One region of the Sporosarcina sp. 179-K 3D1 HS genome, then DNA from elsewhere that is predicted to be linked to it. Evidence: a T-box and tRNA genes for the amino acid it is inferred to sense, from the RefSeq annotation. Region 1 holds a T-box; the other holds one or more tRNA genes.
The links. A T-box is a leader RNA that pairs with one kind of tRNA and senses whether it is charged. The one in region 1 lies ahead of trpS (tryptophan--tRNA ligase), so its partner is inferred to be a tRNA-Trp.

Region 1 (17,912 bases):
AAGCGATGGATGAAGTGGGACTAGAAGGACCGTTACGGGAAATGTACTACAAGCGCCTCGTGATGACTGCAAACCATATGGTCAATCGAATTGGGGAGGATCGTCCGTGAATCGGCGAGTCCTCTTAGATAATCCAATTAGCCCGTCCCCGTCGACACGGCCGATTGAATTGTACGTTTTCATTGATCCACTATGTAACGATTGTTGGTCATTGCAGCCGATTTTACGTAAACTGCAAATCGAATATGAGCGCTATTTCACACTTCGGATTGCTCTGCGAACATCCATGCCGGCAATGAATATGAAATGTCTTGAAGACAATGCGGATCCGAAAGCATGTGGTAAACTACATCCCACTTTTCCAAGCATTGCTGTTAAAGCCGCCGAGTTTCAAGGAAAGCGGGCTGGATTCCGGTTCCTATCCAAAATGTTGGAATATTCATTTTTAAAATCCCGAAATGTCACATCATTTTCGGTTCTCGTTGAAATTGCAGAAAAGGTCAATCTAGATGTAGATGAGTTTATCCGCGATTTTTCATCAAAAAATGTGTTACGGGCCATGCAAGTGGACTTATATTTAGCAAGGGAAATGGATGTCGAGACAGCCCCCACTTTTGTTTTTTTCAATGAAAACATCGAAGACGAAGGGCTGAAGGTGAGCGGGCTATACACTTTTGCCGTATACGAACAGATTCTCGGGGAACTTCTTGGAGAACCCCTGGCACCCGACCTACCACCGTCACTCGACGATCTGTTCCACCGCTTCGACACCCTAACAACAGAAGAAATTGCAAACATCTACCGGATTTCCGAAAAATCCGCGGAACGCGAACTCAAAAAACGCCTACTGCAACAACACGTGGAACGTCTTCTCGTCCAAGACACCACCCTGTGGCGTAAAAAACAACCATCTTCATAAATTATAAAAGCCTCACGACCGGAGTATCTCCGGCGTGAGGCTTTTTGGTTGGTTCGAGATTGAGCCACGACAGTTTCGGCGATTGCCCTTACAGTTGCCCGAATTGCCATGACAGTTTGCCTGGGACATGACAGTTTTACGACGAGCCATGACAGTTTCGGCGATTGCCCTTACAGTTGTCCGAATTGCCATGACAGTTTGACCGGGACATGACAGTTTCGGCGATTGCCCTTACAGTTGCATGAATTGCCATGACAGTTTGCCCGGGGCATGACAGTTTCATGACGCCCCATGACAGTTTCGGCGATTGCCCTTACAGTTACCCGAATTGCCATGAGAGTTTGCCCGGGGCATGACAGTTTCTAGCCGCGCCATGACAGTTCCATGGATTGCCCTTACAGTTGCCCCATTTGCCATGACAGTTCCGCTAGGCCATTAGAGTTCCCGGCTGTGCCATGACAGTTCCTCGAATTGCCTCCGAATCGCCATGACAGTTTGCCCGTGACAGGAAATGCCCCAGTTCCCCATCGGAGCACGGCCCTATCCCAGACAAACGAAAAGAGCATCCACTCCTGGGGGGAAGTGGATGCTCTTTTACAAAGGGAATGGGAGAAATGTTCACGTTCAAACAAAAGGGGTGTATGTTTGGGATTGTGATTTATTTCACGTCTTTAATTTATCATAAAATAATAGTAACGACAACATTTCACAATGAAGTTCACAAAATCGTCACATTTGATGAGCGATTTCCGTTCACATTCTATTCACAAGTAAATCCCTCTATCCAGTCAAAGGATAAAGGGATTGCTCGATTTCATTTCAGCAACAGGGCTTCCAACTCGTTTAACTTTTCTTCAAAGACCCGGCATGCTTCTTCGATTGGAGCGGCGCTCGTCATGTCGACGCCGGCCTTTTTCAAGACTTCAATCGGATAATCCGAGGATCCGGCTTTCAGGAAATTGTTGATATACCGCTCGACTGCGGGCTCCCCTTCTGTCAGAATCTGATGGCTCAGAGCAACTGCTGCGCTATAGCCTGTCGCATATTGATAAACGTAGTAATTATAATAGAAGTGAGGGATCCGCGCCCATTCCAAACCGATCTCTTCATCGATGACAAGATCTTCTCCAAAGTATTTTTTGTTTAACGCGTAGTACTCTTCCGTTAGTTTTTCGGCTGTCAACGCGACGCCTTGCTGGTCCAATTGGTGGATCAAATGCTCGAACTCGGCAAACATCGTCTGGCGGAACACGGTGCCCCGGAACCCATCGAGCCAGTAATTCAGCAAGTAGATCCGTTTCTGTTCATCTTCCGTCGTCTTTAGCAAATAGTCATTCAAGATTGCCTCATTCACCGTAGAAGCCACTTCTGCAACGAAGATTGAATAGCCGCTATAAATGAATGGCTGGTATTTTCGTGAATAATAGCTGTGGACGCTATGCCCGAATTCATGGGCCAATGTGAACAAGTTGTTGATATTATCTTGCCAATTCATCAGGATATAAGGATTTGTGCCAAATGAGCCCGAGGAATAGGCACCCGATCGCTTCCCTTTATTCTCCCGGACATCGACCCACCGGTTTTCCAATCCTTCTTTGACAATCGATACATAATCATCACCAAGCGGCTGGAAGCTTTTCAACATCGTCTCTTCTGCTTCCGAGTAGCTGATTTTCGTGTTAGCTTCTTTAATGAGAGGTGCATATAGATCCCACATATGGAGTTCGTCGAGGCCATACACTTTTTTACGAAGTGCTACATAACGCTGTAGCAGGTGGACATTTTTATTGATGGTTGAAACTAAGTTTTCATATACCGTTTCGGGAATATGATTATTCGACATTGCCGCTTCACGGGCGGATCCATAGTTCCGGATTTGCGCATTGACGTTGTGGTTTTTAATATTTCCAGATAATGTTGAAGCAAATGTATTTTGAAATTCTCCATACTTCGAAAACATTGCTTTGAACGCTTCTTCTCTGACGCTCCGGTCATCACTTTCCAAAAATCGGATATAGCGCCCATGAGAGAGCTCTACTTTTTCACCGGACTCGTCTTTTACCAGCGGAAACGTCAGATCGGCGTTGTTCAACATATTGAAAGTTTCAGATGGATTACCAGTCACTTCAGCCAATTGGGCGAGAAGTGCTTCCTGCTCTGCTGGCAAGACATGCGGCCGCTGTGTGTTGACTTCTCTGAATTCTTGTTTATACAATTGAAGGCCTTTATGGGATTCCACCAATCGATTCAACTCTTCTTCATCAATCGCAAGAAGTTCCGGCAAGAAAAAGGAGAGTGCTGTGGATACTTTGACATATAATGTTTTGGCCCGGCTGTCCATCGCTTGATAAAAGCTGTTCGTCGTATCTTGATCTGCTTTTAAATGAGCATATGTGTAAAGCCTACGAAGCTTCTCAGATAACTTATCGCGGTATGTCAAGGCATCATAAAGGGCGTCTGCTCCGTTACGGAGCGTTCCTTTATAGGAGTCCGCCTTCTTTGCAAATTCTTCAATCACCTTATATTCCTTTTCCCAAGCCTCATCCGTTTCAAAAATATCCTCGAGGCGCCATGTTTCTTCCGTCTTGATTTCCTCCCGTGTCAACACTTTATTTTTTGATTCACTACCCATTAATAGTCCTCCATTCCAAGCAAAGAGTAGACTTCATTTTCTCAATATTCGCTTGGTATTGCAAGGAATCTTCCTGCTAAAACCTTGATTAGACAGCTTTCGAGGAGGTTGTCCCGATTCTTTCGAATATCGACATGTGATTTGATTAAAAAATCTCGATAGGCGAGACAAGCTTTCTCCAAATTCTCTCGATTTCCGTCATATCGATTGAGAAACTTTTTTATATGAGATTTGGACAACTGGTCAATCTGCAACTCTCTCTTACGTGCAAAATAAATGAAAGCGGCTTGCCATTCGCAATCATGCTCACGAAAAGCTTCCGAATTACGGGTAGGGACTCCGATCCATGTCGGCAATTCGGAAGGAATGATTCGCATTTCATAGCATTTTCGCAAAAAGGGATCTCTTAGCCCTTTCCGATTTCTCCATATACTTGTTTTCAAAAAGGTAGAGCGGGCCGTCTGATATAACACGTAATAGTACTGTATTTCTTCTTCGGTTGGCACCTTAGGACGTGCAAGCGGAACGCTTTGTCGGCAACTAGGCAACTTTCGGTGGTTGCCGATATATCGTCTTCCGGCAATATGGAGAAGACTACTGAAATAATGGAAACAATCTGATTGAGGATGGTAGGTGATTAACATAGATCCTTCAGGGGGATGGGAGGTGAAGAATTGTTCCTGAAATCGGGAAAATTGAAAGATGCCGATTCCTTGTGGCTGCTGTCTAGACTTGTCCGGTGTGTGCAGTAGCCAAAACGGGGCTATGCCAGCTCGTTGATAACCAGCTGTCCTATCATTCATCCGGAGGGCAGAAATGGGACTGCATTGGAATTCAATCGCAATTTGCTTAGAATCAAGGGTAACAAGCAGATCAGGCCGCTGGGAAATCCGTTCGACAAACGGTTCCAGTTCAACCCGTTCCGCGTGTTTTTGCAAGAAAGTGAACAGGTGTTGCTTTCCGAGTAAATGCTCAAAGGACTCTCCTTCCGAAAAAGCATTGGAACAGGATGTGTCATGTAGATGGGCAAAATGGGGAATGACGATATCTCCCACTTTTAGTTGAACGGGATTTTCACACTGGGGACAATAAAATAGACTAGTCGTTCTAGACTTTCGTAACATATCCTTCTCCATCGAAGGCAAAAGAACAACCAAATTACCATTCTGGTCAAGGGCAGTCAAAATAGGCAACACTCCTTTCTTTTCATTTTACAAATTTTCAGTCATATATGCAACTGCAAAAATAAAAAACAGCCACTTCGCAGCAGCTGTTTTATCTTTATTCAGCAAATCCCAAACTCTTAGGGTAATGGGATTAATGTGGTTTAATTCCCTATTCAGCGGGTGTTCAAATGCCCGCTGAATAAAGATAAAGCCTCCGGCAGATGTCACAGATTTTGAAAGGAGTCAATCGAGCAAGCTCGATTCAAAATCTGGACGCAATTACGCCGAGGCGTAATTGATACATTATGAAAAATATTTCTCAATCGTTTGAAAAACATCAGATTCAATAATGGGAGTGCCGTATTCTTGGAGTCGATGGATGGTGACGTTCGATATATGACCGAACTCGGAGATGACGCTTAATAAATCTGTCTTTCGAAAGTCTTGAATGGCATCTGGGTCGTAGGTTAGATACAAGTAATATTTATCTTCAAACGAATATAACGCAGTTCTGGCCTTCTCATACCCTGACATGCGGCTAGCAAGTTGAATCAACTCTTCGAATTCATTAAAGACAAACATATTATCTATCCAATCAAATCCGTTTTCCTCTTCCTCATTCTCCAGGTCCGTTATTTCATCAAACACTTCACCATCGGATTGAAACATCTTACGAGGGTCATCCATATCAAATGGGGATTCCAATTGTTGCCCATCCGCAGGCATTTGGGCCCGAGTCACGGTCACTTCGATGCCGCCGCTCATGGCGTGGACTTGGATCCATAAAGGCCCTTCGATTTCAAAGTCGCCTTCATCGTTGATTTCGTCCATCATTTCCCAAAATAATTCCTCGCTTTTATCACGGTTATACCATACTTCTTCACGGGTGAACCCGCGCTCTTCAATGTCGATATATGATAGGAAAAACTTGACAGTATTTTCATTGATGCGTTCTATTTCCATCCCTTTTCTCTCCCTTCCTCCGGAACCAGTCCGAACTAGTCCCTCTATAATGTGTAGAGCACCTGCAATGCTTAGTACTAGTATATGAACGTCCGTCACAATATGAAAGGATTCCGTCACGGCAAGAACATTATAATTTTGATAATACTAGCATTGTAGATAACATCCGCCGGGAAAGCAAGGAAAATCGAAAATGCTGATAGGCATACGGCATTTTTCAATGTCATTCCCATCAGCTTTTTGGATAGTATGTTTAGTTAATTGACCATGCGCCGTGCTTCTTGCAGCTGATAGGCCCTCACTTTTCTCGGTAGGAATCGACGGATTTCATCTTCATTGTACCCTACCTGCAATCTCTTTTCATCTAGAATGATTGGTCTTCTGAGAAGCCCTGGATGTTCTTGGATCAGTTCATACAACCGTTGGAGTGGAAGGCTCTCTACGTCGATGTTCAACTTTTGGAAGATTTTCGAGCGAGTTGAAATGATTTCGTCTGTTCCGTCTTCCGTCATTCGAAGGATCTCTTTTATTTCGTCGATATTTAATGGCTCTGAAAATATATTGCGCTCTGTATATGGAATTTCATGTTCCTCTAACCATGCTTTTGCTTTTCTGCATGACGTACAGCTTGGCGATGTGAATAATGTAACCATCATACATTGACACTTCCTTTCAGTCGGCTTATTAGATATTTAAATTGATGTTTAAATTAGAATGATTGTAAAAAGAATAGTTCTACACCTATTATACACGTTATTGACACCAATGAATACACTTTTCCTGAAAAAATTAGAGGTATCTTCACAATTCCGCAACAGTAATGACTTTCTACGTAATTCTTCGTTCTAATTCAGAGGCTCTTATCTGTTATACCCGATAAGATATTTTTTTAAACATCCTCTTGTCAAATATTTTGCTTTCTCAATTAGATTTATATTAATGAAAAAAGAAATATTATCCTTTGCTACTATATAGTACGTATGGAGAGGCAAAAAGGTTTCATTGGAAATGTCAACGAAAATGTCAATAATCGTTATCCGACATAGTATACCCACCTTTGTTATTTTATATTCAAACTGTGAAAATTGTGCGGAGTTCCGAACAAATAGATGATAAAAGGACAACACCTTATTTTTCATACAAAAAGGAGCTGTCCTTTTAGCTGGAAAGCCCCTTTTTATGGTGCGGAGGTGCGCTTCAGTTATGGGCGGTTGTTTTAGGATATGAGCGGTTCTTTGCCGCTATAAGCGATTGTCGGGAAATATAAGCGCCAACCTAGACTTATGCGCGGTTCTCCTAAAATATAAGCACCAATCCAGTTTTATAAACGCCAGTGGGAAGTTATGAGCGCAGCGGTCTCATGCGAAAAGGACTGCCTATCCTAGACAGCCCCTTGCCTTTTCTACTATTCATTATGGAGTATAATTGACACCTTCCGTATAACGATTGCCTGCGTTCCATAGAAGGAACTCATCGATGCCATTTTCTTTCAACGCTTTGATCTGCGCTTCGACTTCCGCTTTCCCGTATCGTTTATAATTGCCCGACCCTAGCCAGGATGCCGTAAAATCTTGAAGCCATGGACGGGATATTGGGGGAGCCTCCAGTTTCGATAGCACTTGGTTCTCCACTTTGGCATATTCGGCCACAAGCCGATAAGGCTCCAAATCCGGTTTTGAAATACCGAAGTAAGAAGTCCAGTGACTTGGATAAATCATTGATGAAATGACATCGACATTTTCGGATATCTTGGAAAAGTTCTGTCCGATTCCCGGTGCTTCGGGCAACGTGGCCGCATAGCCGAAAATATCGACAGAAACGTCGACGTCATAGGGTTGCAACTGTTCTCTCGCATAAGCAACAAAATCGGTCACAGCTTCCACCCGACGCTGCACCGGATCCAATTCGGATTCTGTGTATTCGCCCATTTCGTATTTCAGCGTTTCATGCCGTTTCTCAAATCCTTCCGGGAAACGCACGTAATCGAATTGGATTTCCTGGAATCCCATCTCGGCCGCCTCTTTCGCAATGGCGACATTATGATCCCATACTTCTTTCAGATACGGATTCACAAAGGACTCGCCCCTTCCATTCTTCCAGACTTCCCCTCCATCTGTAAATGAAAGTTCGGGACGCTTCTGGGCAAGAACGCTATCTTTGAAAACAACGACCCGGGCAATCGGGTAAATCTTCTTCCCTTCCAATGTTTTCAATAGAGAATGAGGATCTTTTATATACGGTTGCCCGATATCCAAAGCGGCCAGTTCGGAATCTTGCCCCGGTATATAGGTGATATATCCATGATCATCTTTGATGTCGATGACCATTGAATTTAAATCGGTTTTGTCAATCAAATTCACCAACTGGTCAAACCGCTCTCCGCCCGCAGAATGACCGGTCACATAAACACCGCGGACTGCATCGGGATAGTCGAATGTCAGACCTGACTGAAACCGGAACAGTTCCGAGGAAGCAATCACAGCTTCATCGATTGTTGTAAATCCATATGTACGTTCCGCAAACTCTCGGAAACTTCCATCTTCCTCCGCGGCAGTAGAAATTGCATTCCCCATAGCTATCACTAGGCATACTCCTAGTATCCACACCCATCTTTTCATGCATACACACTCCCTTTTTGCCATCGTACCAGAATTGTATGAAAAATACAGAAAGATCGGTTTCACCTTTGAGAACCCGATCCTCCTACATTATTGTTTAGCTACTAATTCCCGGTACTCCCGTTCCGAACAGAGGACGTAATGGCCTGGTGCCACTTCCCGCATGGTCACCTCCTCCCCCTCCTTGTACTGATGGACGGAAGGGTCATATGTTTTCCTTACCCGCGTCCGCTCATACTCCGGATCCGGCAAGGGAATCGCAGAGAGCAACGATTGGGTATACGGGTGCTTTGGCGATGTATAGATATCGTCGGCTGGTCCCAACTCGACCAATTTTCCGAAATACATGACCCCGATCCGATCTGAAATATATTTCACCATCGACAGATCATGGGCGATGAACAGATAGGTTAACCCGTTCTTCTCTTGCAGTTCCTTCAATAAATTCACGACTTGAGCCTGGATGGACACATCGAGTGCAGATATTGGTTCGTCCGCGATGATGAATTCCGGTTCCACCGCAAGCGCGCGTGCTATTCCAAGACGTTGGCGCTGCCCTCCGGAAAATTCATGCGGATACCGATTGGCATGCTCCCGATTCAAGCCTACCGTTTCTAACAGTTCATACACCCGCTGCGTCCGTTCTTTTGAACTTTTGGCCAAGCCGTGGATATCCAGTCCTTCCGCGATGATATCAAGCACTTTCATTCTCGGATTCAGTGAAGCGTACGGGTCTTGGAAAATCATCTGCATTTTCCGGTTGAAAGTTTTCAATTCCTTTTTCGACTTTTTGGCATGGACATTTACGCCATCATAGATGACTTCCCCTCCAGTCGCTTCGTACAGGCGGATGATGGTACGGCCAGTCGTTGATTTTCCACAACCCGATTCACCCACTAAGCCGAGTGTCTCTCCCCGATAAATATCAAAGGAAATATCATCCACTGCACGCACTTCATTTTTTTTGCCTTCATTAAAGTACTGTTTTAAATGCTTGATTTCCAGTAATTTTTCGGTCATCATCTTGCACCTCCTGCTTTCCCTTCATAATATCGACTGCCCGGAAATACTTTCATCCGTTCCACAATGGGAGCTGGAGGTTCTACAGGTGGCGCATCGGGATGAAGCAGCCAAGTGGCAGCATAATGGGTGTCACTCACTTTAAAGAGCGGCGGCCTCTTCTCCAGATCGATTTTCAACGCATACTCGCTTCGAAGGGCAAAGGCATCCCCCCTTGGCGGGTCCAATAAATCCGGAGGCGAGCCGGGGATGGCATATAATTGTTCCTCGTCCGTATCCAAGGACGGCATCGAACTGAGCAAGCCCCATGTGTACGGATGTTGCGGATTATAGAAAATTTCATCGACCGTTCCGACTTCCACAATCTGCCCTCCATACATAACAGCGACGCGGTCCGCCACATTGGCGACCACCCCAAGGTCATGTGTGATGAAAATGATCGCTGTCTCAATCTGTTTCTGTAACTTTTTCATGAGTTCTAAAATTTGCGCTTGAATGGTGACGTCCAACGCAGTTGTCGGTTCATCCGCAATGAGGAGTTTCGGATTGCAAGCCAGCGCAACCGCAATAACAATCCGTTGGCGCTGCCCACCAGAAAATTGGTGAGGGTATTGCTTCATCCTCATCTCCGGTTGAGGCATACCGACAAGTCCAAGCAATTCAATCGACTTTTGCCAAGCTTCTTTTTTGCTAAGCTTTTGGTGCTTCAATAAGGGCTCCATAATTTGCTTGCCAATGGTCATCGTCGGATTGAGCGAGGTCATCGGGTCCTGAAAGATCATCGAGATATCCTTCCCGCGCACTTTCTGCATCTCCTTCTCGGAAATAGACAGCAAGTCCCTTCCACCGAATAGGATCTCTCCATTTTTATACTCTGTACTGGAATTCGGCAGAAGCCGCATGATCGCTTTGCTCGTCACGGATTTACCCGAACCGGATTCTCCCACGATGGCAAGCGTCTCTCCTTTGAACACTTCGAAATCGACACCCCGGATCGCTTTCACTTCACCCGCAAATGTATGGAAGGAAAGCTCCAAGTTCCGCACCTCTACTATTTTCTCCATTTCGCTTTCCCCCTTAGTCTTTCATTTTCGGATCAAGTGCATCCCGCAATCCGTCTCCGATCAAGTTGAAGGCGATCATGAGGACACTTAGCACAATAGCCGGAAAGAACAGCATATGCGGCTGGTATTCCAAAAATCTATATCCATCATTGATCAATGTGCCAAGGGATGCTTTCGGTGCCTGAAGTCCAAGTCCGATGAAGCTTAGGAATGCTTCGAAGAAAATCGCCGTCGGAATGGTGAACATCATATTGATGACGACAATCGCCATGATATTTGGCAATAAATGCCTCTTGATGATCCGTCCATCACTAGCACCTAGCGTTTTTGCCGCTAAGACAAATTCCTGGTTCTTAAATTTCAACACTTGCCCACGGACAATCCTTGACATGCCAATCCATCCGGTTATGGAAATCGCAATGATGATCGACCAAATTCCGGGCTCCATGACCATAATCATTAAAATGACAATAACGAGAGTCGGGATCCCAATCAATATTTCTACAATCCGCTGCATGATATCATCGACACGGCCTCCATAATAACCGGAAATGCCGCCATAGATGACACCGATCAACATATCAATCACTGCCGCAACAAAAGCGATATATAGTGAGATTTGCGTCCCTTTCCATAATCGACTGAACAGATCACGGCCCAAGCTGTCCGTTCCGAACCAGTAATACTCCTCGACTTTTTTTACTTCATATAAATTAACAGTTTTAGAACCGAGCTTTCCTTCACCATTAAAGATACCGAGATCCTCCAGACCTGGAATCTTCGGAGGCAGGTTGGCATGGGTGACCCGTACATTTTCAGGGTCATGCTCCACCATATAAGGCCCGGCAAACGCCATGATGATGAGGAATAACAAAACAAACGCGCTAACAATAGCAGCTTTGTTTTTGCGGATCCGCAACCAGGCGTCTTGCCAAAAACTGAGACTCGGCTTGGAAATTTTCTCTGCTTGTGCGCTATCCACCACAACTTGTTCAAATGCATCTTTCGGCAAGCCTTCCATATGATGCGTCATTACTTAGCACCTCCCGACAACCGGATACGCGGATCAATAATTCCATACAAAATATCCACGATCAGGATGATAACTATCAGGAACACCGAGAAGAAAAGTGTCGTCCCCATAATGACAGCATAATCATTCGAACTGATCGATTTGACGAATTGCTCCCCGATTCCCGGAATGGCGAAAATCTGTTCTACGACGAGAGAACCTGTCAATAAGCTGGCGGCCACTGGGCCTAGCACGGTGATGAGTGGGATGAGTGCATTGCGGAACGCATGCTTGAATGCGATTTCATACCAACTCGCCCCTTTTGCTTTCGCCAACAAGATATAGTCCGAACTCAACACTTCAATCATTTCCGTTCGGATGAATCGGGCCGCCATCGCAATCGGTGTCATCGCCAGCGCAAGAGATGGCAGCACACTCGATTTCCACCCTTTCCAAAGACCGACATCAAACCATTGCCAATGAACGGCAAACGCATATTGCAATAAGGCGGCGAAAACGAAAGACGGAATGGATACTCCTAGAATCGCTATCACCGTACTTCCGTAATCCCATATCGTATTTTGTTTCAAAGCCGCAATCATCCCGAGGATAATTCCGACCAATGTACCGAAAATAAGCGCTTGCGAACCAAGTATCATGGAATACTTCAACTTCTTAATAATCAATGCCATAACATCGGCATTTTTATATTGGAATGAAACCCCAAAATCCCCTTTTGCCAAATTCCCCATATACCTGACATATTGCACGGGCAACGGATCATTCAATCCATATTTTTCATAGACGACTGCCCTTTGTTCGGCTGATAGTTTTTCAGCGGAAGCTAATGGGGAACCGGGCAGCATTTTCATTAATATGAAAGTGAAAGTCGCAATCAAGAAGAGAGAAAGGAACATATACACGACACGTTTCGCAATATATTTCGCCATCTTTGCACCCCCTGTATGTATAATTTATAAATAGACCAATCAAACAGTTAGGAAAATTTAAAATACGCTCTCTTAGTGAAAAAGAGAGTACATGGTCTATAACTACCATATACTCTCTTTTTATGAGATTTTAACTGCGATGTTAATTATTCTTTCCCTGCGATATACATCCATTTGAAGGAGTAGTCCCCACCGAATGGGTGTGTAGCAAGCCCTTTGACGTATGGTTTCATGAGAGCCATCCGTCCGCGTTGATACGTCGGGGCAATCGCGGCATCGTCTTCAAGAAGAATTTTTTCCGCTTCCGCGAATGCTTCGTACCGTGCAACCGGGTCATCCGCAAGCTCAATTTTTGTCGACTCAATCAATTTGTCGAACTCTGGATTCGAATAGCCCATCAGGTTTTGAGGACTGTCTGTCGTGAATAGTTCCAAATAAGAAATCGGGTCCTGGAAGTCCGCTCCCCAGCCCGCGCTTTGGATTTCATAATCACTGGAATTATCCAACTCAAGACGTACTGCAAATGGAACTTCTTTCAATTTGATAGTGAGACCTGAAAGATTCCGTTCCAATTCGGACTTGAACCACTCTTGTTGTTTCTTCGCGTTTTCCGTATCGCCACCCAGTATTTCAAGTGTCACTTTATCCGTACCCAGCTCTTCTAAGCCTTTTTTCCAATACTCCTGAGCTTCTTCCACATTGTATACCGTAAATTCATCACTATATTCCCGGAAGTCTTTTCCATCTTCATCGTATGTGAATTCAGCAGGTACTAGGAAGTTGGCCGCTCTGGAACCGTTTGCAAGTACAGCTTCCGCCAATTCATCTTTATTAAAAGCACGTGCAATCGCTTTACGGATATTTTCATTAGCGAGCGGTGTTGCTTTTCCGTTGCGCTCTTGGTTCATCTTGAAATAGAATAGCGCTGTTTCCAACTCGTTGACCACTTCTGGATCATCTGCATATTGCATGGCATATTCAGCAGACAAAATAGCGCGGTCGATCTGGCCTTGCTCATATAGTTTGACTGCCGTAGCCGTTTCTTTTACTACATCAACTGTGATCTCTTCCAGTTTCACAGTGTCTTTATCCCAATACGTTTCGTTCTTCACGTATTTCCAGTTGCCCGTTCCATCCCAATCCGCCAATTTGAACGGACCGTTATAAATCATGGCATCTGAAGTGGAAGCATATTTATCTCCTTGTTCTTTGACGAACTCTTCATTCAACGGATAGAAAGTCGGGAACGCCATGAGAGATAGGAAATAAGGGATCGGATTTTCCAATTCAATAACGAGTGTCTTTTCGTCTTCAGCACGAATTCCCAACTCCGTAATTTCGGCTTCCCCTTTACCAATTTCAGTCGCATTCTTCACCATGCCTTCCATCAAATACGGACCGTATGGTGAAGCGGTGTCCGGATCGATCGCCCGCTGCCAGGAGTAAACGAAATCATGGGCAGTGACAGGCGTTCCGTTCGACCATTCAGCGTCACGGATTTTAAATGTATACGTTTTTCCATCATCACTAATTTCAGGTTCACCTTCTGCCATTGCCGGAATCGGCATACTCTCTTGGTCCAGACGGTACAAACCTTCCATGACGTTGTTCAATACAACGAAGCTGACGGCATCTTCTGAAATGGAATGATCCACTGAAGGGATTTCATCAACTTCGATCAGGTGCAATACTTGTTCAGCATCCGGCTGTGCCGTTTCTTCCGTTTTCGCATCCTCATTATCCTGTCCATTGTCTGCCGGTGCAGATGTGTCATCCTTCGTGTCCTTGGCACCGCCACAGGCAGCGAGGAATGCGCTTACAATTAGCAATAGACTTAGTAGCCACACTAAACGACTCTTCAAACAAATGACCTCCTCTTTTTTTGTTGTTTTCCGAAAAAGGTACAAGTCCATTATACAATTTTTCTTACAGTTGTATAGACTGATTTCTAACACATTTTATTTTTTTGAAATAATAAATCCTTCAAAAACTGATTACACCAATGTTTAGAAGCAATAATTTTAATATATTTTAAGAAGAGGAAATACATTTTGATTTCATTGCATTAAAGCGTTAAAATGAGGTGGTAAGGAGGAGATGTTATGAGAAAAGCCTTAAGGAACTTTATCCTAGGTCAAGTAATTATACTGATTCTTATGTTTATTACTAATAATGATTTCTCATTGCTCGCCTATGTAAATATGTCATTTTTTGTCGGCGGAATCATGTTGTTTATCGGGCTTGTTTCCTACGTTTTTTCGTCAGGATTCTTTGATATTTTTATTACCACTTCCAGAAAGATCTTCACGCCGAGTCACCGGTTGGATGATGTCGAATCGATGCGAGCACCATCTCAGCTATTTACCGGTTCTGTCACTCCGTTGGTTGGCGGAGGTGCAATGATTTTAGTGGTGATGGGCATCGGTCTTCTCTTGTATTACGTTTAAAGGGCACTATTTGCATTCTTCCTTACCCCGTATTATAATTTGATAAACATGATGAAGAACGGCTTTGAAGGAAAAAAGTAATTCAGTATCAAGCTTTGCAGAGAGCCTGTGGCTGGTGGGAACAGGCAAGCTGATCTGGGTGAATGGGATCCTGAGCCTGACAAGTGAACGCCACGGCCAGTAGCTCGTCACGTTTTCCACGTTACGGAATTGGAGTGGCCTTCGGGCAATTCGGGTGGTACCACGGTTGAACACATCAATCGTCCCTAGTAAGGGGATGATTGATGTGTTTTTTTGATTTTAATTAGGAGGAGATTGAATTGACGACCATTTTTTCAGGCGTACAGCCTACAGGTATTATCACATTGGGGAATTACATCGGGGCGTTTCGGCAATTTGTCGAAGTCCAGCATGAGGCAGACTGCATTTTTTCGATTGTCGACCAGCATGCCATCACGGTCCAACAAGATCCGGATGACTTGAAAAAGGCGATCCGTTCCCTGGCGGCGACCTATATTGCCAGTGGAATCGATCCGGAGAAATCCGTTTTATTTATTCAGTCGGAAGTTCCGGCTCATGCACAAGCGGGATGGATCATGCAGTGCGTTTCCTATATAGGAGAATTGGAGCGCATGACGCAGTTCAAAGATAAATCAGAAGGACAGGAAGGCGTGTCCGCAGCCCTTTTGACCTATCCTCCTTTAATGGCGGCGGATATCCTCTTGTATAACACAGATATCGTCCCTGTCGGGGATGACCAAAAACAACATTTGGAACTGACCCGCGATTTGGCGGAACGGTTTAATAGACGCTACGGAGATGTCCTGACAATTCCTGAAGTCCGTATTCCGAAAAACGGAGCCCGCATTAAATCCCTGCAGGATCCGTTGAAAAAAATGAGCAAGTCCGACCCGAATAAAAGAGGGACGCTTTATTTATTGGACACGGCAAAAGAAATCGAGAAGAAGATCAAAAGTGCCGTGACCGATTCGGAAGGAGTCGTCCGATTCGATGTAGCGGAAAAACCGGGTGTGTCGAATTTATTGACCATTGAATCCGCATTAAGCGATGTAGCGATCGAAGACCTTGTCGGCAAATATGAAGGGTTAGGCTATGGAGCATTCAAAACCGGTGTGGCGGAAGCAGTGATCGAGCACCTTGCGCCGATCCAGGAAAAGTATTATGAGTTGCTGGATTCTACCATCTTGGACGAAATTTTGGACCAAGGTGCGGAAAAAGCGAATGCTATCGCTTCGGCCACTCTTCAGAAGATGGAGGCCGCGATGGGGCTCGGACGGAAACGGTGATTGTTAAGATGAGAACAGCCGCCGCAATAAGAAAGAGGGAAAAATCGGCCGTCCGGATAATGTATCGAAAAATCTGGTTCCATTCATAACCGAGCGAGCGATAATTGAAGTAGAAGATCATGTGAGACAACGAGATCACTACGAGCCCGTAGCTGATCAGAAAGAGAAATAGTCGTGTCATCCGGCATCGTCCTTTGGATTTTCTACGAGTATATGTAAACGCCCCCCTCGTTTAGACGAGAGGGGCGTTTGTTGTGGGGTGTAAGTTGACCGGGAAACTGTCAGGGGCCGGTGGAACTGTCATGGCAAATGGGGCAACTGTAAGGACAATCCACGGAACTGTCATGGCGCGGCGAGAAACTGTCATGGCAATTCAACAAACTGTAAGGGCAATCCCCAGAACTGTCAGGGCCCGGTGGAACTGTCATGGCTATTCGCCAAACTGTAAGGGCTAATCCTCGAACTGTAAGGGCGCGCCGGAAAACTGTCATGGCTCAGGCAAACTCTCAGGACAATTCCCGAAACTGTAAGGACTCCCGAAAAAACTGTCGGGGCAATCCCGCATACTCTCAGAGCTATCCTCGATATAAAAAAACGCCCCACCTCAGTGGAGCGTTCCTATACAATCAATCTTCAATTTTCTTGAACACAAGCGAAGCATTATGACCGCCGAAGCCGAGCGAGTTGCTCATCGCGTATTGGATGTCAGCCTTGCGGGCACCTTCTGTTACGTAATCCAGATCACATTCTGGATCCGGATTTGCATAATTCATCGTTGGCGGCAGGATTCCTTCGTGGAGCGCCTTGACGGTGAAGATTGCCTCGAGTCCACCGGCAGCACCAAGTAGGTGACCTGTCATGGATTTGGTCGAGCTCATTGCCAGTTTATAGGCATGATCGCCAAAGACTGATTTCGCTGCAATTGTCTCATACAAATCGTTGTATGGCGTGCTCGTGCCATGCGCGTTAATATAATCGATTTGATCCGGAGTGATGCCGCCTTTCGCAATCGCTTCGCGCATTGCTCGTGCGCCGCCTTCCCCTTCTGGAGCGGGCGCTGTAATATGGTGAGCATCCCCCGTCGCTCCATAGCCGATCACTTCCGCATACATTTTGGCTCCACGTGCTTTTGCATGCTCGTATTCTTCGAGAATCAGGATACCGGCCCCTTCCCCCATGACGAAGCCGTCACGCTCCGCATCAAATGGACGGGAAGCCGTCGCCGGGTCGGGATTCAATGAAAGTGCGGTACTAGAGCAGAAACCGGCAACCGCCATCGTCGTAATTGGCGCTTCCGTTCCACCCGTGACCATGACATCAGCGTCGCCACGACGAATCACTTCGAACGCATCCCCAATCGAGTTCGTTCCAGAAGCACAAGCTGTCACGGAACATGAGTTGATGCCTCTTGCACCTAAATGGATGGATACTTGGCCAGACGCCATGTCCGGAATCATCATCGGGACAAAAAACGGACTGACCCGACGGTACCCTTTTTCTAAAAATGTCTTAAATTGCTGCTCATGTGTTTCCATTCCGCCTATTCCCGAACCGATCCACACCCCTGTGCGCAGTCCGAGCTCTTCATCTAGTTCAAGATTGGCGTCTTTCATGGCCATAACAGAGGCAGCGAGCGCAAAATGCGTGAAACGGTCCATCTTACGCGCATCTTTGCGTGGAATGTACTCTTCGATATCGAAATCTTTTACTTCCGCCGCCACTTTCACCGGAAATTGTTCACGGTCCAGCCGAGTAAGCATACCGATTCCCGATTTTCCTTCTAATACCGAGCGCCAAGAATCTTCTGCCGTATT
Region 2 (12,449 bases), on a different contig from region 1:
AGCCATTTCATCAAACGAAGAGATCTTCCTCATCAAATATTGAACGACACAAATCCGCACCGGATAACTTGTCTTAAAATGGCGCTTCGTCAACGGTTTATAATCGACGTTATTCCATTCCATCAACGTGGCATACTTTTTCGAGGCTTTATCATCCGGTAAATAGTTTGGATTCACCCGCATGAGCGTGAAATCGTTCATCAATTGGAACGTCAGGACAGGGTCGTATATCTTATGGCGGGAGACCGCATCCACATATTCGCGTGGCGACATCTCAGCAGCATATTTGTGGTAGTTCGGTATCCGGCCGCCGATAATGATAGATTTGAGATTCAGCTGACGCGCGAGTTCTTTCCTCGCCTCGTACAACCGTTGACCCACTTTCATCCGACGGTAGGCTGGGTGGACCATCACTTCGATGCCATACAGATTGTAGCCGTCCGGATTATGGTTTGTAATGTATCCCTCGTCCGTCACATCATCCCACGTATGACGGTCGTCATACTCGTCGAAGTTGATGATCAAACTGGAGCAGGAACCGATGATTTCCCCGTCGAGTTCCGCGACGAACTGCCCTTCCGGAAACATCGCCAAATGGCTCTTCAAATGACCCTCTTCCCACGGGTCCATCCCTGGGAAGCATTCTTCCTGCATCGCCAATATCTTTTCAATATCATCCGCTTCCATTTGGCGGATGACCATGCTGACTTCAAATGATGATAAATCGAATTCCTCACTCATCTGGATCACCTCTTTTATCTGTTCTCATTTCATTATATAGTACAGGACGGGCGGTTAATAATATTTTACTTGTCTCCATGCACGACATATAATTTAAATGTAATCTTAGAATTGGAGTGGAACCTATGCAGAAACGGCTGGAAAATGGCCTGATATTAATTTGTATAACCGCCTTGACGGCAACCCTCGGCTCATTATACTTCTCTGAAGTTCGTGGGTATGAACCTTGTGAACTATGCTGGTATCAACGGATTCTCATGTATCCGATCGTTTTGATCGCCGGCATCGCGCTCTATCAGAAAAATGCGCGGATTGCGTTGACTACCGCCGTCTTTGCATTGGTTGGCGGAAGTATTTCTTTGTATCACTACGGTATCCAGAAATTGACCTTCTTGCGGGATAGCGCCCCGACATGTGGGAATGTACCGTGTACTGGTCAATATATTAACTACTTCGGCTTTATTACCATCCCATTCCTGGCACTGATCGCATTTCTCATTATTTTAATTACCAGCCTTTTCCTCTTGAAATGGCAGAAGGAGTCCAAGTGAAGTGAAAAAATTACTATTGATTGGTGGCGTCGTCATTGCCATCTTTATACTCATCGTTGTTCTTTCAAACAAGTCGAACGAAGTGAAGTTGAAAGACAATCCATATGGCACGGATCAGTTGGATAAATCGACGATCGCCTTGATTGGCAATGAGAATTACAAAAATATCATCATGCCGGAAGATCTTTTTGAAAAAGTGGATTCCGGTGAACCCGTGACTGCCTATTTCTTTAGCCCGGAATGCCAATACTGCATGGAAATGACACCGAGAATGATGCCGATCGCGGATGAGATGGATGTACATGTCTATCAATACAATATGCTGGAGTTTTATGACGCTGCCAAAGAAAGATATGGCATCGAAAGCTGGCCGACACTCGTCCATTTCCGTGACGGGAAAGAGGTCGGCCGGATGAGCGGTGCACAACCCGATGAGAACATCCGAATGTTCTTCAACGAATTTGAAGGTAAATAAGGAGTTAATGGAGTGTCCATTTTTCATTACACAACGAAAGAAAATGATATGACGGTGGAGCAATTATTGCGGGAACGCTGGCAGGCCGGGAAAAAGACGGTACATGAGTTGCGGATGGAAAAAGGCGTGAAGGATGTCGAGGGGGAGCCGCTTGATTGGCGCTCCCCTCTGCCGACCGGAACCCGGCTGACGTTCGAGTTTCCCCATGCGCCGTCCACATATGAGTCAGACCATGCGGACCATTTGGACGTCATCTATGAAGATGAACACATCCTCGCTGCCGTAAAGCCCGCAGGCATCGCAACCCACCCGGCAACGCCCGGGGAGAAGGGCACTTTCATGAATCAAGTGATCGCTTATGTTCGTGAGCAAGGAGGCGATTACGCAGAGCATGTTCATCGGCTCGACAAAGGGACGTCTGGGCTCATTCTCGTTGCCAAGCATCCGATCGCCAAGGCGCTGTTTGATCGCTTGCTGGAGCAAGGCCAGATCACACGTATGTATGTAGCAGAGGTAGATGGTGAGATGAGAAGGCCGAGAGGATCCATCCATTACCCGATCGGACGGGATCGCCATCATCCATCGAAGCGCCGGGTGTCCCCGTCCGGCCAATCCGCCACGACCCATTTCCGTGTCATTCGGCGCACCGCCGATTCCACTTTCGTCGAAGCGGAACTGGAAACGGGAAGAACCCATCAAATCCGTGTCCATCTGTCCCATATCGGGCATCCGGTCAAAGGGGACACATTGTATGACGGTAGTGAAACGCCGGATGGGAATTATCGACTCACGGCAACGAAGCTATCTTTTGTCCATCCTTTTACCGGCGAATTAACGACGGTGGAGTTGGACTGAATATGAGTAGTTGTGAACACAACAGAAAAAGCATGGGCCCCAATTGATGGGAGCCCATGCTTTTTCGTTAAGTATTCAACGTTTCAATTGGCGGATGCCGCTTTCCAAACGCTCATCCACTTCTTTTGCGTCCTCAATATGCTGCATGATCAATTCATGCGCCTGTGCAAATAATTCATTGGCTCCCAGGAGTTCCTGTTTCACTTTTTCGGAGAGCTGTTTTTGGTCTTCGATCATTTCCTGAATGGAGCCGATATCCCCTTGACTTTCTTCAATCGTGCTGAGGATTGTCTCAATTTTGGAGGCTGTTGCCAAACTGACGGCGACTCCTTTTTCCACAAGTTCTGCACTTTTCCGGGTAGCCTCCAAAGCTTGTTCAATTTCGTTGCGCAAGGATGTTGTCAATGTTTGGATGTTGGCAGTACTATCGGATGTGCTTTCCGCAAGTTTCCTCACTTCTTGGGCGACGACCGCAAACCCTTTTCCATATTCCCCTGCCCGGGCTGCTTCGATGGATGCGTTCAAGGCCAACAGGTTGGTCTGGGCCGCAATGTCTTCAATCACTCCGACAATTGATTGGATTTCAACTGAGCGCTCGCTAAGATTTTCCATATTCGTCTCGGATGCTTGTATCTGATTCCCCAATTCTTTGATCACATCTGCTGTCGCATGGACTTCTTTCGTCCCTTCCGTAGCTTCGGCAACCATTACATAGGATTTCTCCTTGAGGGAATTTCCACGGTCGTTCAACTCTAGCGATTTTTCAGATGATTGTTCACTTAATTCTCCAACATTCGTAAATTTCTTCTCTATTTGCCCCACTGCCTGTTCTAAAATGTTGTGCTGGGCATTCACTTTCTCATGTTGGTCGACTGCAGCAGCCAATTCATTCTTAATTTCAGTCAGACGTCCTAGATCTTCTGCTTCTCTCTCGGAATAAGCCATCTTAAGTTGCTCAAGTTCTTGCTTTAAACTTTCGTCTTGGCCGACATTCTTTCTGCTTCTAAACAATTCCCATTCCCCCTGTTGGCTTTTTTTCATCATACCACAATTTATACTCCTTATGAAAAATAACCCAATTCGAAAGTCTTATATATTTTTACTATAAAATTATATGAAAGTAATGATTGCATTTCTCATTAAAAACGAATATTATTTAAAATGTGTTCAATAAAGTTCGTGTTTAAGGAGGATACCCTTTTGTTTCATTTAAATAAAGCCGGTACGAATGCCAAAACAGAGATTCTGGCGGGAATGACGACTTTTTTAACGATGGTGTATATCGTCATTGTCAACCCGATCATTTTGGCGGATGCCGGAGTGCCTTTCGATCAAGTTTTTCTGGCTACCATCATTGCCACTGTCATCGGGACATTATGGATGGCCTTATTCGCCAATTATCCGATCGCCATTGCACCTGGTATGGGATTGAACGCATATTTTACATCAGTTGTCATTGCATCGGATGGCCAACTTGATTACTTGACTGCTTTTTCCGCTGTATTTATAGCGGGTTTGTTATTCATTATCCTATCCATGACTCCGTTCCGTGAGAAGCTGATTGAATCCATACCGGAAAATTTGAAGCATGGCATCACTGCAGGAATCGGGTTATTCATCGCATTCTTAGGACTGCGATTGTCCGGACTTGTCGCTCCGCATGAGGCCACTTTGGTGAGGCTCGGTGACTTGACATCGCCTCCCGTGTTACTGACACTTTTCGGATTGCTCGTCACCATCATTCTCATGACGTTGAACGTCTACGGATCCATTTTCATCGGGATGATCGCTACCGGCATCGTGGCTTTTGCTACGAAACAACTCCATTTCGAGGGCGCGCCTTGGAAGCTCCCTCACTTGCCTGAAGGCCTCTTGGTCTGGAATCCGGTCCAAGCGGCCGGGGATGTCGTTTCGCACGGACTGTACGGTGTCGTATTCGCTTTTTTGATTGTTACCTTATTTGATACGACGGGTACGATGATCGGCGTTGCCAAACAAGCCGGGCTCATGAAAGGGAAATCGCTCCCACGGGCACGCCATGCGCTATTGGCCGATTCCGTTGCCGCTACTGTCGGTTCCATGTTTGGAACAAGTCCGACGTCCGCTTATATAGAGTCTTCTTCCGGCGTCGCTGTCGGAGGGCGTACGGGGCTTACAACGCTAACCGTAGCAGTTCTCTTTATCGGAGCAGCCTTTTTCAGCCCGGTCGTCTCGGCGCTCTCCGGCGTTTCAGCCATCACGGCGCCGGCACTCATTATCGTCGGAAGTTTGATGATCGGGGCAGTGAAGCAAATCGATTGGGATTCATTCGATGAAGCGTTTCCGGCATTTCTTGTCATTTTAACCATGCCGTTGACGTCCAGCATCGCGACAGGGATCGCCCTTGGCTTCATCACTTATCCTTTACTGAAGGTGGTTAAAGGTAGGGGCAAGCAAGTTCCGCTCCTACTGTATATTTTCGCTGTCCTGTTCACCTATCAATTGCTCTTTTTGCCACATTGAAAAACTGCCCTTCCGCTTTCTATTGCGGAAGGGCAGTTTTAATATTCCTATCAAATACGATTACGGGTTGACATGATAGCGGAAACGAATAAAGCCCCTGCTGTGATCAAATGCAAAAACCAGCCAATCACCGGGATGACGCTAGCGACACTGGTGAATAATCCTAAAATCGAAGCAGCTTTCCCCTGTCCCTCACGAATGGACAGCAACAGTGTAATCGCATGCAGAATAAACATGATAAACAAAGCATTATAGCCTGTCCCGATAACAATCGCGCCTCCGATAATTGGGATGGCCAAGAATGCCTCCGCAATACCTGTAATCCATTTCAAGCCAGTTGAATAGTTCATATGCAGTCCCTCCACAATCAATTGCATTATCTTTTCTACGCATCAAAACGTCAAAAGTTTCATATCTTCCCCTCTTTGTCACAAATTTATCGCCCCGCTATACCAATTCCATATAATTTGGGGTATAATACTTACAGAACAATTGACTTAACGGGAGGCACACACAATGACACTTATTCTAATCATAGCCGTTTGCTTCTCATTCCTGTCAGCTATTTTCACTGGCGGGTATGAAGACAAGCCGGGCAAAGTTAAAAAATAATGATTGCAGAAAACGGGACGAGCCATTAGGCTGTCCCGTTTTTTTATGTCAATTCCGGAAAACCTCGCTGCCGTAACGCCTCGTAAATCAGAATGGAAGCTGTGTTTGATAAATTCAACGAGCGGATATTCCCATTCATCGGAATTCGCAAACATTGCTCCGGGCGGCTCTCGATGATCTCATCGGGGAGTCCGGTCGTCTCCTTTCCGAAAACGAAGAAAATGTCCTTGGATTCATCCGAAAAATTGAAAGAGCTATAAGGTTCCATTCCAAACTTCGTAATGAAGTAAAACTCGGCATCCGGGAAAGATGCAAATAATTCATCAATCCCATCATGATAGGTGATATCGACAAATTCCCAATAATCAAGCCCCGCCCGTTTCAGCATTTTGTCGTCTGTCGAAAAGCCGAGCGGTTTGATCAAATGGAGTTTCGCCCCCGTTCCCGCGCAAGTACGGGCAATGTTCCCTGTATTAGCCGGAATCAGTGGTTCAAATAATGCAACATGGATAGTCATCTCTACACTTCCTCTAAGGTCTCAATGGCTGCCTCCAATTCCTTTCGGACAGACTCATCTTCTTCTGTTTGTAATGCTTTTTCTATTGCGCCATAGCCCATCGCCGAACCGATTTCTCCGAGCGCCCATGCGGCTGTTCCTCGGATGACAGGGCGCGGATCCTCTAGTAAGATGCCGATCAAATCCGGTACAGCCGCTTCTTCTTTAAAGTGCGCCAAAGCGATGATAGCATTCCGCTGAATCGGGTTTTTCCCGCGCCATGAGCCGGAGACATGGCCGAAGCGCTCCTTGAATTCCCGGTTCGATAGTTTCAGCAACGGTTGCAGCAATGGCTTTGCCAGTTCCGGATCGGGTTGAAAAGCTGGTTGATGCAGGTTGTATTTCCGTTTATTCTTCGGGCAGACAGTTTGGCATGTATCACATCCGTACAAACGGTTGCCGATTTCTCGCCGGAATTCCTCGGGAATCGGTGTTTTCGTTTGCGTCAAAAATGCGATACAGCGTTGCGCATTCAATTGGCCCCCTTGTATTAAGGCTCCTGTAGGGCAGGCATCCAGGCAAAGGGTGCAGTCGCCGCACTCCTCTTCCATCGGCGTGTCAGGCTCAAATGGGATGTTCGTAATCATTTCTCCTAGATACACATAGGAACCGAATTCCGGCGTAATAATGGAGCAATTTTTCCCGGACCAGCCGATACCCGCGCGTTCTGCCACCGCCCGATCGACGAGTTCGCCCGTATCGACCATGGAACGCAACTGGGCTGCAGGCACATATTCCTTTATAAATTGCTCCAAAAGCTGAAGTTTCTCCCGGAGTACTGTATGGTAATCCATCCCCCAAGACGCACGGCAAAAGAGCCCCCGTCGCTCCCCTTTTTTCCCTCTCGGTGAATCCTGCATTTTGGAAGGATACGCGATGGCAATGGATATGATGCTCTCCGCCTCATCTAGGAGCAACGCCGGTTCCGTCCGCTTGTCCAAGTCTTTTTCCTCGAATCCCGACTGATAGCCTAATTCCTGTTGCCGTTTCAACCGGTTTTTTAATTCCCGGAACGGGGCTGCGGTCGTAAAACCGATTTTGTCAATGCCGATGGAAGCCGCGTAAGTCCGGATTGCTTGTTGCAGTTGAACAGCGTTCACCCTAAATCGCCTCCTTTATGCTAAGATTATTGGTAAACTAGGTAAAGGGTGATGTCATTGATAATTAAATTGGATCAAAAATTACTGACCGACATGCCCGATTTGAAATTGGGCATTAATTATTATACCAAAATTACGGTGGCAGAATCGCCTCAAATGCTAAAAGGTAGATTACAACTTTTTCAAGAGCAGCTTTTCTTTGAATTAGAGGACAAAGCGTTTTCCGAGTATTCGGGAATCCAAGAGTGGCGCAACGTCTGGAAAACCTTCGGGGCGGATCCGAACCGGTATCGTCCCTCTGTCGAAGCACTGATGCGGCGGATCAAGAAACAGAATTATATCCAGCCGTTCCACAGCGCAGTCGATTTGAATAACTTCTTCTCCCTGCAATATGAAATTCCGGTAGGCATCTACGACTTTGATAAGACAGTCGGAAATATCCATGCCACGGTTGGAGCGGAAGATGAGGGTTATGAAGGGTTGAATGGCCGCTTCAACTCCTTATCCGGGATTGTATTGCTGAAAGATGATTATAGTCCGTTCGGAAGCCCGTTTGTCGATTCAATCCGGACATCCGTGACCCAAGAAACAACCGCTGCCCTTCAAGTGTTCTTCATTCGTCCTTCAATGGATGCAGAAGAGGCACTTGAACTGACCACCTCCTGCGCTAATATGTTCACCAGCATCAGCGGTGGTGACTCCCAGTCGTATGTTATACATTCCGACGCTCCATCCGTTACAATTGACAAATGAAGGTGTATAGGGGGAAATCCAGTGAGTAAAATTACTTTGGCAGAAGCCGTCAAATTAAAGAGCATAATAAAAAAGAAGATTCATGAGTTGGAAGCGGAAATGAGGCGCGTTGCTTTCACAACGGTGGAGAAAGGGAAGACACCTGAAACAGGGCCACGTACCTTGCCAGTTGTAGAAGCGGAGCTGGAAAAAGTGCGTACCGATAGCCGAGTGCTCGATCGCCTCATGTACCGTGCCAATATCGACCATACAATTGAATTCGATGGCCAACAGCTTGCGATTGTCGAGGCGATCGAACTGGCAACCCAACTTCGAGCAAAAGCCAACTTTTATAAGGAACTGGCTTCTTCCGAAAAGGAAGCAATCCAGTTCGGCTATGGTGAAAACACGACCTTCTATCGTGTCGCTCTGTTCGACCCGGAAGCATATCGTCTGAAAGCATTGCAAGCGGAAAAAGATGCCCATCAAGTATCGAACCGCATAAATGCGAAAAACTACGCGATTGAACTGGAATTTGACAACACCGACTATTTTTGAGCCTTGAAAAGGTGAGAGTCCTTTTCAAGGCATAGGGTACGGGATCTATAGTCCAATTTAATGGAGACCAACCAATCATCTGTTACCCTTTACATTGTGACCACTTCCCGATAACCGACTACAGGCAACGCAACCGTTTCCTGCCACTTAACTTCGTATCGGTCCCACCCTATGGAGGACGCCCCTACCCATCGCGGAAGGGGCGTCTTCAATTTTTAAACGGTTTCGTTTTCTCTCCGTCAATCACGAGAATCCACTTCCCCTTTTTTGGAAAGTTCATGACTCCTTGATAGATAAGCAATTTCTTCGAAGTCGGGGCATGGAGTGCGTCTGCATCCCGCTGAAACGTTTGAGTGGAAACTAATTTACCCGAGGATGTCCTCAACTCAACCGTGATTTCTCGTTTCCCATTGCCATATTTTTCGATATACAATTCTGTTTCTTCCCCTGGATTTATTTCTTTGGGAGAATTCAGTAATGTATACGATTCCGTTTTAGGAAAGGGCGGCAGTACTTCGATTGTAAACTCTTCAAATACCTTCTCGCCAATATAGAAAGACAATTGCCATTCTCCTTCAATGGGAAATGGAGTGAACTTCGTTAACACATGAGCATCTTCTTCGTATAACGGACTGCTGAGGACCCCCTCGGATAAAGTGATCTCTTCTCCATTGGCATGGATCGCTTCCACCTTATATGGTTGAGAGACCATTTCCTGAGGCGTGCCCCAGAAAAATAACATCAACTTAGCGACTCTCCTCGGATCCTCGGCTACAAAATGGCGCGGACCTAATATTCCAATTTTCCCTTCCACGCCGATCAACTCCTGATAAGGCGAGGCTGAAAATAACTCTCCTCGGTCTGCCATTTGGTTCTGCCCTACATTCCAGTGAGTCCGACTTTCATTCAGAAACAAGAAAAGGACGAATAGGACCACCATAAGCGTAATGGACGGGAAAAGACGAGTTACTCGCATGTTTTGTTGTTGTTTCTTTTGCGGTTCGGCTAAATTCTGCAAAATGGCTTCCTTTTTTTTATCCGGCAGCGAATAAGTGGGAAGGCTGTTTAGTTGCTCATGTAATTCGTTCGTTTTTTCCATGGGCCGACTCCTCCTCTTCCAGTAATTGTCTTAATTTCTTCAACGCACGATGAAACATGACATTTACTGCATTTTCCGTAAGATTCACGATGGCAGACACCTCTTTGGAGGACATTTCTAAAATTCCCCGGAGAATGACCACTTCCCGATTCTTTCGAGAAAGCTGCCGGATAGCCTGATACAGTGCATCCGCTTCTTGATTGCGGACCAGCCAAGCCGCCACTTCATCCGAGGGCTCCTCTTTCAAATGAAGCAAATGGGTCAGGCGCGACCAAAGCTTTCGTCTACGATACGTATCAAGTACCTGATTGCGCGCAATGGTAATTAACCATGTCTTCGGATGGGACTCTCCTTTAAAGGCAGATATGCTCTTCAAGGCAATCAGAAAGGTGTCTTGGACAAGATCCTCCACATCCAGCGTCCCAGTATAGTAAATCAAAAAACTGGTTACATCTTTTTCATATTTATAAAACCAGTCCTCAATCGAATGTGGTATCACATTTTCTCCCCTCCCTTTATATAGTAGACGTTTCAGGTAACCAAATCTTACAAGATTTTAATCTTTTTATGAAGAGAGGATAAGTGGATGGAATTAAACACTGTTTATGGCCATGTAACATGGCTGTAAGGGGAAAGGGGGTTAAGAGCAGATGAAGGAAGTTTCCGAAGTTATGAGCGCCCACGGGAAGTTATAAGCGCCTGTGCGAAGTTATGAGCGCTCACGCAAAGTTATGGGCGCTTGCAGGGATTGACGAGCTTTCGAGCTGCCAGTTGAACCAATAAAAAAAGATACAACCGAAGTTGTACCTTTTTTCGTGGATACCCGAGGCCGGACTTGAACCGGCACGCCTCGCGGCATCGCATTTTGAGTGCGACGTGTCTGCCATTCCACCACTCGGGCATAATATTAAGTTACGAAGCAAAACTGGAGGCGGCAACCGGAATCGAACCGGTGGTAAGGGTGTTGCAGACCCGTGCCTTACCGCTTGGCTATGCCGCCGTAGAAAAAGTGGAGCGGAAGACGGGATTCGAACCCGCGACCCCGACCTTGGCAAGGTCGTATTCTACCACTGAACTACTTCCGCAACTACTGGGGTAGCTGGATTCGAACCAACGAATGACGGAGTCAAAGTCCGTTGCCTTACCGCTTGGCTATACCCCAAAAAATAATGGGGCGACTGAAGGGAATCGAACCCTCGAATGTCGGAACCACAATCCGATGCGTTAACCACTTCGCCACAATCGCCACTATAGTATAATTATCTCGCAACATGAATGGGGCGGCTGAAGGGAATCGAACCCTCGAATGTCGGAACCACAATCCGATGCGTTAACCACTTCGCCACAACCGCCATCAAGTAGGCTAGAAATAGCTAGAATATTGGCAGGGGCAGTAGGAATCGAACCCACACCAAAGGTTTTGGAGACCTCTATTCTACCGTTAAACTATGCCCCTGTATAATGGTGGTGGGGGACGGATTCGAACCGCCGAACCCGGAGGGAGCGGATTTACAGTCCGCCGCGTTTAGCCACTTCGCTACCCCACCAGAAAGATGGTGCCGGCGAAAGGACTTGAACCCTCAACCTACTGATTACAAGTCAGTTGCTCTACCAATTGAGCTACACCGGCACGGTGAAAATATATGGTGGCTCAGGACGGAATCGAACCGCCGACACAAGGATTTTCAGTCCTTTGCTCTACCGACTGAGCTACTGAGCCACATTGTAATTATTGGATTTGAATCGGTGTTATCTTTCCTTTTCAAATCTATGTAATGAAAATAAATGGCGGTCCCGACCGGGATCGAACCGGCGATCTCCTGCGTGACAGGCAGGCATGTTAACCGCTACACCACGGGACCGTTTGGTTGCGGGGGCAGGATTTGAACCTGCGACCTTCGGGTTATGAGCCCGACGAGCTACCACTGCTCCACCCCGCGATAATATTATTCATAAGACAAAAGTACTTCTACGCATTCGGCATACTGGACGCCTTACGCTTCGCTGTCGGCGTTAATCGCATTCGTTGTTATGCGATTTGCTCCACCCCGCGACAATACTATTAAAGAAATGGTGGAGGATGACGGGCTCGAACCGCCGACCCCCTGCTTGTAAGGCAGGTGCTCTCCCAGCTGAGCTAATCCTCCGGGTTAAAATTGCGATAAGCTTCGCATTACTGCTAGTTTAAATAAATGGTGACCCCTACGGGATTCGAACCCGTGTTACCGCCGTGAAAGGGCGGTGTCTTAACCGCTTGACCAAGGGGCCATATTCAATAAGTAAAATAACTGGCGGAGAGCAAGGGATTTGAACCCTTGATACGCGGTTAGCGTATACACGATTTCCAATCGTGCTCCTTCGGCCACTCGGACAGCTCTCCAATTGGCTCCGCAGGTAGGATTCGAACCTACGACCGATCGGTTAACAGCCGATTGCTCTACCACTGAGCTACTGCGGAATAATAACATTACTAATACTCAGTAGTCATTTGGAAATGACAGCCCAGCGACGTCCTACTCTCACAGGGGGAATCCCCCGACTACCATCGGCGCTGAAGAGCTTAACTTCCGTGTTCGGTATGGGAACGGGTGTGACCTCTTCGCCATCGACACTGGACTATTTTCCACAAGACAAGACTTATTATACCATAGTCTAATGAGTATTTCAA

Region 2: it has a tRNA-Trp gene. The T-box ahead of trpS (tryptophan--tRNA ligase) is inferred to sense a tRNA for this amino acid. The anticodon was not compared.

Annotation. Positions count from the first base shown of each region.
Region 1 covers NZ_JBFEGI010000001.1:500,879-518,790, forward strand. Annotated here, with positions in the region: gene AB1K83_RS02505 (globin) at 1-110, shown strand, start outside; gene AB1K83_RS02510 (DsbA family protein) at 107-919, shown strand; gene pepF (oligoendopeptidase F) at 1,734-3,551, opposite strand; gene AB1K83_RS02520 (competence protein CoiA) at 3,593-4,735, opposite strand; gene mecA (adaptor protein MecA) at 5,021-5,680, opposite strand; gene spxA (transcriptional regulator SpxA) at 5,938-6,333, opposite strand; gene AB1K83_RS02535 (putative glycoside hydrolase) at 7,093-8,253, opposite strand; gene AB1K83_RS02540 (ABC transporter ATP-binding protein) at 8,389-9,318, opposite strand; gene AB1K83_RS02545 (ABC transporter ATP-binding protein) at 9,318-10,382, opposite strand; gene opp3C (oligopeptide ABC transporter permease) at 10,396-11,415, opposite strand; gene opp3b (oligopeptide ABC transporter permease) at 11,415-12,344, opposite strand; gene AB1K83_RS02560 (peptide ABC transporter substrate-binding protein) at 12,491-14,206, opposite strand; gene AB1K83_RS02565 (DUF3899 domain-containing protein) at 14,447-14,791, shown strand; T-box leader at 14,847-15,062, shown strand; gene trpS (tryptophan--tRNA ligase) at 15,112-16,098, shown strand; gene fabF (beta-ketoacyl-ACP synthase II) at 16,725-17,912, opposite strand, start outside.
Region 2 covers NZ_JBFEGI010000016.1:50,184-62,632, forward strand. Annotated here, with positions in the region: gene AB1K83_RS16575 (GNAT family N-acetyltransferase) at 1-741, opposite strand, end outside; gene AB1K83_RS16580 (disulfide oxidoreductase) at 867-1,292, shown strand; gene AB1K83_RS16585 (thioredoxin family protein) at 1,294-1,767, shown strand; gene AB1K83_RS16590 (RluA family pseudouridine synthase) at 1,786-2,622, shown strand; gene AB1K83_RS16595 (methyl-accepting chemotaxis protein) at 2,698-3,633, opposite strand; gene AB1K83_RS16600 (NCS2 family permease) at 3,823-5,124, shown strand; gene AB1K83_RS16605 (hypothetical protein) at 5,175-5,474, opposite strand; gene trmL (tRNA (uridine(34)/cytosine(34)/5-carboxymethylaminomethyluridine(34)-2'-O)-methyltransferase TrmL) at 5,780-6,253, opposite strand; gene queG (tRNA epoxyqueuosine(34) reductase QueG) at 6,256-7,392, opposite strand; gene AB1K83_RS16620 (B3/4 domain-containing protein) at 7,450-8,145, shown strand; gene AB1K83_RS16625 (hypothetical protein) at 8,167-8,682, shown strand; gene AB1K83_RS16630 (hypothetical protein) at 8,891-9,781, opposite strand; gene AB1K83_RS16635 (RNA polymerase sigma factor) at 9,756-10,280, opposite strand; tRNA gene AB1K83_RS16640 (tRNA-Leu) at 10,602-10,682, opposite strand; tRNA gene AB1K83_RS16645 (tRNA-Cys) at 10,708-10,781, opposite strand; tRNA gene AB1K83_RS16650 (tRNA-Gly) at 10,792-10,866, opposite strand; tRNA gene AB1K83_RS16655 (tRNA-Gln) at 10,872-10,943, opposite strand; tRNA gene AB1K83_RS16660 (tRNA-His) at 10,952-11,027, opposite strand; tRNA gene AB1K83_RS16665 (tRNA-His) at 11,058-11,133, opposite strand; tRNA gene AB1K83_RS16670 (tRNA-Trp) at 11,164-11,237, opposite strand; tRNA gene AB1K83_RS16675 (tRNA-Tyr) at 11,244-11,328, opposite strand; tRNA gene AB1K83_RS16680 (tRNA-Thr) at 11,336-11,411, opposite strand; tRNA gene AB1K83_RS16685 (tRNA-Phe) at 11,426-11,501, opposite strand; tRNA gene AB1K83_RS16690 (tRNA-Asp) at 11,568-11,643, opposite strand; tRNA gene AB1K83_RS16695 (tRNA-Met) at 11,647-11,721, opposite strand; tRNA gene AB1K83_RS16700 (tRNA-Val) at 11,853-11,928, opposite strand; tRNA gene AB1K83_RS16705 (tRNA-Glu) at 11,975-12,049, opposite strand; tRNA gene AB1K83_RS16710 (tRNA-Ser) at 12,071-12,161, opposite strand; tRNA gene AB1K83_RS16715 (tRNA-Asn) at 12,165-12,239, opposite strand; rRNA gene rrf (5S ribosomal RNA) at 12,282-12,397, opposite strand.